DNA from 4 places in the Ramlibacter sp. P4_H7 genome. Region 4 is predicted to be linked to each of the others. Evidence: predicted binding sites of a transcription regulator. Region 4 holds the regulator's gene; each other region holds the start of a gene.

Region 1 (2,199 bases), on a different contig from region 4:
ACGCCCAGTACCAGGAAGATGACGGCGCCGATGATGTGAACCAGCCGGATCGGCACCTTGCGCGTGATCCGGTCGCCAAACCAGACGACGGGCGCGTTGGCCAGCATCATGCCCAGCGTCGTGCCGGCCACCACGGAGGCCCACGCGTTGAACCGGGCCGCCAGCATGACGGTGGCCACCTGCGTCTTGTCGCCCATCTCGGCGAGGAAGAACGCCACCAGCGTGGTCACGAACACGCCGTACTTGGGCGCGGCGTCGCCGTCGCCCTCGTCCAGCTTGTCGGGGATCAGCATCCAGATCGCCATGGCGATGAACGAACCGCCGAGCACCCAGCGCAGCAGGTCGGGCCCGAGCGCCGTGGTCACCCAGCTGCCGACCGCGCCGGCAAGTGCGTGGTTGAACAGGGTGGCGATGAAGATCCCCAGCACGATGGGCCAGGGCTTGCGGAACCGGGCGGCGAGGACCAGCGACAACAGCTGCGTCTTGTCGCCCATTTCGGCGAGGGCGACGATGCCGGTAGAGACGAGAAAGGCTTCCATGGATGCTCCGGGCCGGTGCGACAAACACAATGACTGCGCGGCATCCCCGGCCTGAAACGGAGGCTGCGCAGTCAAAGGTCTCGCCAAGTCGAAGCACCGTCGGCGCCATGGGACGCGGGGTCCCAAGTCTGTTGACGCCGACCCCTTTCGAGGTGAAGGGAGGCTACTCCCCAATGACAGGCGTGCATTGTAGCCGACGCGACCGTACGCACGCTCTTGGCGCGGATATTGCTTCCTTTTGGTGCGAGAGCCGAAGAATCGGCCGAAACGCACCATCAACAAGCATTTCATCCAAAGAGGTAGCAATGGAAGCACTAAAACAGGGCTCGGACGTCCTGTTCATCCTGCTCGGCGCGATCCTGGTCCTGGCGATGCACTCGGGCTTCGCCTTCCTGGAACTCGGCACCGTGCGCAAGAAGAACCAGGTCAACGCGCTGGTGAAGATCCTGGTCGATTTCTCCGTCTCCACCGTCGCCTACTTCCTGGTCGGTTATGCGGTGGCCTACGGGACGGGCTTCCTGGTGGGCGCCGAGGAACTGGTCGCGAAGCACGGCTACGAGCTGGTGAAGTTCTTCTTCCTGCTCACGTTCGCGGCCGCCATTCCGGCCATCATTTCCGGCGGGATCGCCGAGCGCGCCCGCTTCGGGCCGCAACTGGTCGCAACCGCGGTAATCGTCGGGCTCATCTATCCGCTGTTCGAAGGCGTCGCCTGGAACCAGCGCTTCGGCATCCAGGGCTGGATCAAGGCCCTCACGGGATCGGAATTCCATGACTTCGCCGGCTCCATCGTCGTGCACGCGGTGGGCGGCTGGCTGGCGTTGCCGGCTGTGATCCTGCTGGGGGCGCGCGCCAACCGTTACCGCAAGGACGGCGCGGTCTCGGCGCATCCGCCTTCCAACATTCCCTTTCTGGCGCTGGGTGCGTGGGTGCTGACCGTGGGATGGTTCGGCTTCAACGTGATGAGTGCGCAGACGATCGACAAGGTCTCCGGCCTGGTCGCGGTGAACTCGCTGATGGCCATGGTGGGTGGAACGCTGTCCGCGCTGCTGCTCGGCCGGAACGACCCCGGCTTCGTCCACAACGGCCCGCTCGCGGGACTGGTGGCGGTGTGCGCGGGCAGTGACCTGATGCACCCGCTCGGGGCGCTGGCCGTGGGCGGCGCCGCCGGCGCGATCTTCGTCGTCATGTTCACGCTCACCCAGAACCGCTGGAAGATCGACGACGTGCTCGGTGTCTGGCCGCTGCACGGCCTTTGCGGGCTCTGGGGCGGTATTGCCGCCGGCATCTTCGGCAGCAAGGCGTTGGGTGGGCTGGGCGGGGTCAGCCTGGGGGCCCAGTTGATGGGCAGCTTGCTGGGCGTCGCCTGGGCGCTCGTTTCCAGCTTCGTGCTCTACGGGGTGCTGAAGGCGGTGATGGGCCTGCGCCTCTCGGCGGAGCAGGAATTCCAGGGGGCGGACCTGGCGATCCACAAGATCGGCTCCACACCCGAACGCGAGGCCGCCTGGTGACCTGATCTGTGGCGTGCAAGCGCCAAGACCCCATGGCGGCCGGATCTCAGGGTTGCCGGGGTCTTTACCCGGAGCAAAGCAAGGGCATAATGCGCCCTGCGATTCATCCGGGTCGCAGGTTTGCGGTGTTTAGTCGGTTTCGCGTGGTTTTG
Region 2 (2,199 bases), on a different contig from region 4:
CTCGACGAACTTCTGCAGCGTGATGCGGCCGGCCAGCACGCCTTCGGAATAGAGCAGCGGCAGCCGCGTCTCCAGCCCCGGGATGCCGTTGGGGATGTGGCGGAAAGGCACTTCCTGGCCGCCGGGCTTCTTGCCCTGCGGGTCCTCGTAGCGGAAGGGCGCGTGGTCCGAGGAGAACACGGTGAACAGCCCGTCGCCGAGGCCGTCCCAGATGACTTCCTGGTTGGCCTTGTCGCGCGGCGGCGGGCTGCACACGCAGCGGGCGCCCTGGTAGCTGTCGTCGATGCCCAGGTCCTCGGCGGTGAGGAACAGGTACTGCGGGCAGGTTTCGGCGAACACCGACAGGCCATGGGCGCGCGCCCAGCGGATCTGCTCGATGGCTTCACGGCCGGACACGTGCACGATCAGGATCGGCACGTCCACCAGTTCGGACAGCGCGATCGCACGGTGCGTGGCCTCGCGCTCCACCAGCATCGGCCGCGCGTGCGCGTGCCAGCGCGGTGCGGTGCGGCCGGCCGCTTCCAGTCGCTTGGTCAGCCACTCGATGCAGTCGGCGTTCTCGGCGTGGATCATGGCCAGCGCGCCATGGGTGCGGGCGACGTCGAGCACGTCGAGGATCTGCGCATCGTCCAGCTTCAGGTCGTCGTAGGTCATGTAGACCTTGAACGACGTGTAGCCCTGGCCGATCAGCCTGGGCAGCTCCTGGGCCAGCACGGTGGGCGTCGGGTCGCTGACGATCAGGTGGAAGGCGTAGTCGATGCAGGCCTTGCCTTCCGCCCGGCCGTGGTAGTCCACGACGGCCGCCTCCAGCGATTGCCCCTTCATCTGCGCGGCAAAGGGAATGACGGTGGTGGTGCCGCCGCAGGCCGCGGAGCGGGTGCCCGTGAGGAAGTCGTCGGCCATCTTGACCGGGCCTTCCATCGGCTGGTCCAGGTGGCAGTGGGCATCGACGCCGCCAGGGGTGACGGTGCGGCCGGCCGCGTCGATCTCGCTCCGGCCGGCGGGCAGGCCCTCGCCCAGCAGGGCGATGCGGCCGCCGCGGATGCCGATGTCGCAGGCGAAGGTGTCGCTGGCGGTCGCGACGCGGGCGTTGCGGATCACCAGGTCGAGCGCGTCAGCCATGGCGGACTCCCGATTGCCCCAGGCCGGTGCGGCCAACATCCCAGAAAAGTGCAGACAAGATTGTCGACAACGAGTCGGGTGCGGATTCTGGTGCGAAGCTCAGTTGGATCATATTTGGCTACGGAGGAACTGCAACTTCCGGGCCATTGCCGCCAGATTTCGGAGGGCATGCCGGAGTGGGCGAACTATGGACGACAGGACCTTCCGTCGCCGTCGGTGTTTACACCAATGTCGACAATTTCGACCAAAATGCGTGGAATCGCATCCGGGCCTTGGTCCATACTGCGACCATCGCGGCGCTGCCGCCGCAGGAGACCGACCGTGACCCGACCCTTGCGCCTGGGGGTGCTGACCCCCTCCTCCAACACCGCACTCGAACCGCTGACCAGCGCCCTGGTGGCTGCACTTCCGAATGCCAGTGCCCACTTCTCTCGGTTTCGCGTGACCGAGATCGCACTGGACGCGGCGGCGCTGGGCCAGTTCGACGACAGCAAGATCCTGGCGGCGGCCGAGCTGCTGGCGGACGCCAAGGTCGACGTGATCGGCTGGAGCGGCACCGCCGCGGGCTGGCTCGGTTTCGACCGCGACCTGCAGCTGGTGGAGCGCATCCGCGAGCGCACCGGCATCCGCGCCACCACGGCCGTGCTGGCGTTGAACGAGCTGCTGGCCCTGAAGAAGGTGCAGCGGCTGGCACTGGTCTCGCCCTACACGCCCGACGTGCAGGAGCGCATCGTCACCAATTACCGCGCGATCGGCATCGAGGTGGTCGCGGAGCGCCACCTGGGCATCCGCGTCAACCACGACTTCGCCGGCGTGACGCCGCACACCCTGCGCGAGCTGATGGACGACGTCGCGCGCGCGAAGCCGCAGGCGATCACCACCTTCTGCACCAACCTGCATGCCGCGCCGCTGGCGCCCGCCATCGAACGCACGCACGGCATCCCGTTGCTCGACACGGTGAGCACCACGGTGTGGGGCATGGTGCGCGCGGCGGGCGGCTCGCCGGCCGCGATCACCGGCTGGGGGGAGCTGTTCCAATGGACCTGAGCACGACCGACGGCAAGCTCGCCGATAGAA
Region 3 (2,199 bases), on a different contig from region 4:
CGATGCCGTGCGCCAGCGCGTCGGCCGGCGAACGCGGCGTGTAGGGCCGGCCGTCCAGCGCCATCTCGCCGGCATCGGGCTGGTGCACGCCGAACACCAGGTTGCACAGCGTGGACTTGCCGGCGCCGTTCTCGCCCAGCAGGCAGTGGATCTCGCCGGGCAGGATCTCCAGCGATGCGTCCTGCAGCGCCTGCAAGCTGCCGAAGCGCTTGCCCAGGCCCGACAGCCGCAGCAGCGGCGCGGCCGGCGCGGGGGCCGGCGCAGTCGCACCCGCCGCGGTGTCGGTGCCGGCGCGCATGGCGATCAGCCTTCCAGCACCTTGATCTTGCCGGACAGGATGTCCTTCTTGATCTGTTCCAGCTTGGCCTTCTGATCGGGCGTGCCGCCGCAGATCACCATGTCGGAGGCCGCAGGGCCCATCGCGAGGCCGAAGGGCTTGTAGCCCGCCTTCCAGCTGCCGCCCACGGCTTCCTTGATCGCGTAGTGCACCTGGTAGCCCACGCCGGTGATGCTGTAGGCGGGATACAGGGCGTCGCTGCCGCACCGGTCGGTGTAGCTGCCCACGATCCTGGTGCCCTTTTCCTTGGCCGCCTGCTCCATGCCGCGCAGGCCCAGGTTGAGGATGTGGTAGTGGACATCCGCGCCCTGCGCGATCGCCGCCAGCGTCGCTTCCTTGGACTTCGCCACGTTGTCGAAGTCGCCGGTGTAGTTCTCGAAGTACTTGACCTTCGGGTTGACGAACTTGGCGCCGTTGCCGAACTCCTTGCCGGCGTTGACGATCGAGGGGATCTCCATGCCGCCCACGTAGCTCACCGCGCCGTTCTTGGACAGCATCGCGGCGGCGGCGCCGGCGACGAAGGCGATCTCCGCCTGCTTCACGTCGTAGCCCGCGACGTTGGGCATGTCCTCGGCCTTGTTGCCCCCCACGATGGAGAACCTGGTGTTGGGGAAGCGCTTGGCCACCTTGAGCACCGCGGCCTGCGTCTGGCCGCCCACGCCGATCACCAGCTTGTTCTTGGAGGCCAGGTTGGTCAGGGCCTGCTCCATGTCGGCGTAGTTGATGTTCTCGATCATCTGCACCTTGACCTTGTCGCCGTACTCCTTCTGCGCGGCGACCAGCCCGTCGTAGCCCGACTCCATCCAGCCCTTGTCCGACTTGGAGCCGGGAATCAGGATGCCCACGGCGAGCGGGTCCGCGGCCTGCACCTGCGGCGCTAGTGCGCCGGCGGCGAGCAGCGCGGCCGAGAGGCCGGCCAGGCTGAAGTTGCGGCGGGAGAGCAGGGAGATCTTCATGGCATGCCTTTCGCTTTCTGAGGGGGTGAAGTAATCAATCAATTACTTAGCCCATGCTTTGCAATATCGATGCCAGTGCAAAACCCCGCGTTTCCGCTGCCGCAGGCAGGCCGCGGCGCGCCAGGAAGGTGCGCGCGCACCACGATGGCAAGGCCCGACCCGCGGATGCCATGACCCAGGAGCCAACATGAAGCGCCACCCCTACCTGCCCGACGCCCGGCCCGACAACGCGCTGGGCCTGGGCCACCAGTACTACTGGGTGGCCGACGAGAAGGAAGTGGACATGTCGGTCGCGCCGCCGGCGCCGGTGCCGGTGCGCATCGCGGCCGCGCCGCAGAACGTGGTGCTGGACCTGCGCCGCACGGCCATCGTCATCATCGATTTGCAGAACGACTTCTGCACCCAGGGCGGCTGGGTCGACCACATCGGCGGCGACTTCGCCGCGGACCGCACGCCGATCGCACCGCTGCAGCTGCTGCTGCCCGAACTGCGTGCCCAGGGCGTGCCGGTCGTGTGGGTGAACTGGGGCAACCGCCCCGACCTCGCGAACATGCCGCCGAACCAGATCCACCTGTACAAGAACAGCGGCGCCGGCGTCGGCCTGGGCGATCCGCTGCCCGACGGCCGGGGCAACGTGCTGGAGAAGGATTCGTGGGCGGCGGCGATCGTCGACGAGCTCGCACCGAAGCCCGGCGACATCCTGGTGGACAAGCACCGCATCAGCGGCTTCTGGGACACGCCGCTGGACAGCATCCTGCGCAACCTGGGCATCAAGAGCATCCTGTTCGCCGGCTGCAACACCGACCAGTGCGTGCTGCACACCTTGACCGACGCCAACTTCCTCGGCTACGGCTGCGTGATGCTGGAGGACTGCTGCGCCACCAGCTCGCCGGACTTCTGCACCGA
Region 4 (2,199 bases):
GGGACATTCCGCTTCGCAGGCAGCAGCGAGCGTCTTCGGTGATTCGGGCGGCTCTCATAGTTCCTTGCGCAGGTTGGCCGGCGCGATCCGCAGCGCCTCGCGGTACTTGGCCACCGTGCGGCGCGCGCACTCGATGCCCTGTTCCTTGAGCATGTCCGAGATCTGGCTGTCCGACAGCGGCTTCTTCGCCTGCTCCGCCGCCACGAACTGCTTGATCAGGGCGCGCACGGCGGTGCTGGAGGCATTGCCCCCGGTCTCGGTGCCCAAGGCCGAGCCGAAGAAGTACTTCAGCTCGAAGGTGCCGAAGGGCGTGGCCATGTACTTGGCCGTGGTCACGCGCGAGATGGTCGATTCGTGCAGGCCCAGTTCGTCCGCGATCTCGCGCAGCACCAGGGGCCGCATCGCCAGCTCGCCGTGGATGAAGAAATTGCGCTGCCGCTCCACGATCGCGCCGGAGACGCGCAGGATGGTGTCGAAGCGCTGCTGGATGTTCTTGATGAACCAGCGGGCTTCCTGCAGCCGCTGCTGCAGCGCCTGGTGGCCTTCGCCGCGGTGCGCCTTGAGCGCGCCGGCGTAGACGTCGTGCACGCGCAGGCGCGGCACCACGTCGGGATTGAGCTGCACGCGGAAGTTCGACCGGGTGCCGCGGCCGACCTGCGTGACGATCACGTCGGGCACGATGATGTTGCGCTCGACATCGACGAAGCGGCGGCCGGGCTTCGGCTCCAGGCGGGTGATCAGCGCGATCCCCGCCTTCACCATCGCTTCGCTGCCGCCGCAGGACTGAGCCAGCCGCTTGACGTCGCGCTTGGCCAGCAGGTCGATCGGCTGCTGGCAGATCTTCATGGCGGTAGCGATCGACTCCTGGCCGGGCGCTTCCTCCAGCATGGTCTTCAGCTGCAGCAGCAGGCACTCGGCCAGCGTGCGCGCGCCGACGCCGGGAGGGTCCAGGTTCTGCAGCAGGTGCAACGCCATGGTGAAGCGCTGCACCAGCTCCTCCTGCTGCTCGAGGTCGTCCGGCGCCAGTCCCCGCGCGAGTTCTTCCAGCGGCTCCTCGAGGTAGCCGTCGTCGTTGAGCGACTCGATCAGGAAGCGCAGGGCCATCCGGTCTTCCTCGGAAAGGCGCAGCGTCAGCGCCTGCCGGTGCAGCCAGGACTGCAGGGACTCGTTGCCGCGCGCGAGGTCGGTCGCTTCGACATCGTCCTCGTCGCCCGTGTTGTTGCGGCGCGCGGGCGCCTCGCCGCCCCACTCGCCGTCGTCCGGCACCGTCTCCGTGGTGCCGTCGCCTTCCCAGTTGGGGGTGCTGTCGTCACCGAACTCGGCGGGCTCCGCCTCCGGGGTCGACGCGGACGGTGCCTCGCCGGCCGGCGCGGCGAGCTCGAAGCTGCTTTCGCCCTCGCCCTGGCCTTCGGGTTCGTCCGCCGCGCGCACCGCATCGCAGGTGGCGATGCCGAACTCCTCGCCGACGTCCTCCACCTGCGCTTCCAGGAAGGGGTTGTCGTCCAGCATCTGCTGGATCTCCTGGCTCAGCTCCAGCGTCGACAGCTGCAGCAGCCGGATCGACTGCTGCAGCTGCGGCGTGAGCGCCAGGTGCTGCGAAACGCGAAGGGAAAGCCCTTGCTTCATACGGCCGGCCGTCCCGCTTTCACATCCGGAAGTGCTCGCCGAGATAGACCCGGCGCACGTCGGCGTTGTTCACGATCTCCGAGGGCGTGCCCTGCGCCAGCACGCGCCCCTCGCTGATGATGTAGGCGTGGTCGCAGATGCCCAGTGTCTCGCGCACGTTGTGGTCGGTGATCAGCACGCCGATGCCGCGCGACTTGAGGAAGCTGATGATGCGCTGGATCTCGATCACCGCGATCGGGTCGATGCCGGCGAACGGCTCGTCCAGCAGGATGAAGCGCGGCTGGGTCGCCAGCGCGCGCGCGATCTCCACGCGCCGCCGCTCGCCGCCCGACAGCGCCAGGGCCGGCGAGTCGCGCAGGTGGTCCACCCGCAGGTCCTGCAGCAGCGCGGTCAGCCGGTGTTCGATCTCCGCGCCCGACAGCGACTTGCCGTCCGGACCGCGCTGCAGCTCCAGCACCGCGCGCACGTTGTCCTGCACGTTCAGCTTGCGGAAGATCGAGGCTTCCTGCGGCAGGTAGGACAGCCCGAGGCGCGAGCGGCGGTGGATCGGCATGTGCTCCACCGGCTGGCCGT

The links. The regulator sigma-54, encoded in region 4, starts transcription at its own class of promoters, with help from an activator protein. The targets are predictions, from matches to a motif close to TGGCANGNAANCTGCTTT.
Region 1: a site for sigma-54 is predicted at 757-774, ahead of AC1DSA_RS04380 (ammonium transporter). Genes of this name have one in related genera too.
Region 2: a site for sigma-54 is predicted at 1,251-1,268, ahead of hydA (dihydropyrimidinase). Genes of this name have one in related genera too.
Region 3: a site for sigma-54 is predicted at 1,351-1,368, ahead of AC1DSA_RS04030 (BMP family protein). Genes of this name have one in related genera too.

Annotation. Positions count from the first base shown of each region.
Region 1 covers NZ_JBFUKP010000002.1:255,689-257,887, forward strand. The annotation lists gene AC1DSA_RS04375 (TMEM165/GDT1 family protein) at 1-539, opposite strand, end outside; yybP-ykoY riboswitch at 540-723, opposite strand; gene AC1DSA_RS04380 (ammonium transporter) at 845-2,047, shown strand.
Region 2 covers NZ_JBFUKP010000002.1:202,196-204,394, reverse strand. The annotation lists gene hydA (dihydropyrimidinase) at 1-1,122, opposite strand, end outside; gene AC1DSA_RS04145 (maleate cis-trans isomerase family protein) at 1,444-2,169, shown strand.
Region 3 covers NZ_JBFUKP010000002.1:174,543-176,741, forward strand. The annotation lists gene AC1DSA_RS04025 (ABC transporter ATP-binding protein) at 1-298, opposite strand, end outside; gene AC1DSA_RS04030 (BMP family protein) at 304-1,293, opposite strand; gene AC1DSA_RS04035 (cysteine hydrolase family protein) at 1,481-2,199, shown strand, end outside.
Region 4 covers NZ_JBFUKP010000001.1:620,733-622,931, forward strand. The annotation lists gene AC1DSA_RS03145 (RNA polymerase factor sigma-54) at 55-1,626, opposite strand; gene lptB (LPS export ABC transporter ATP-binding protein) at 1,646-2,199, opposite strand, start outside.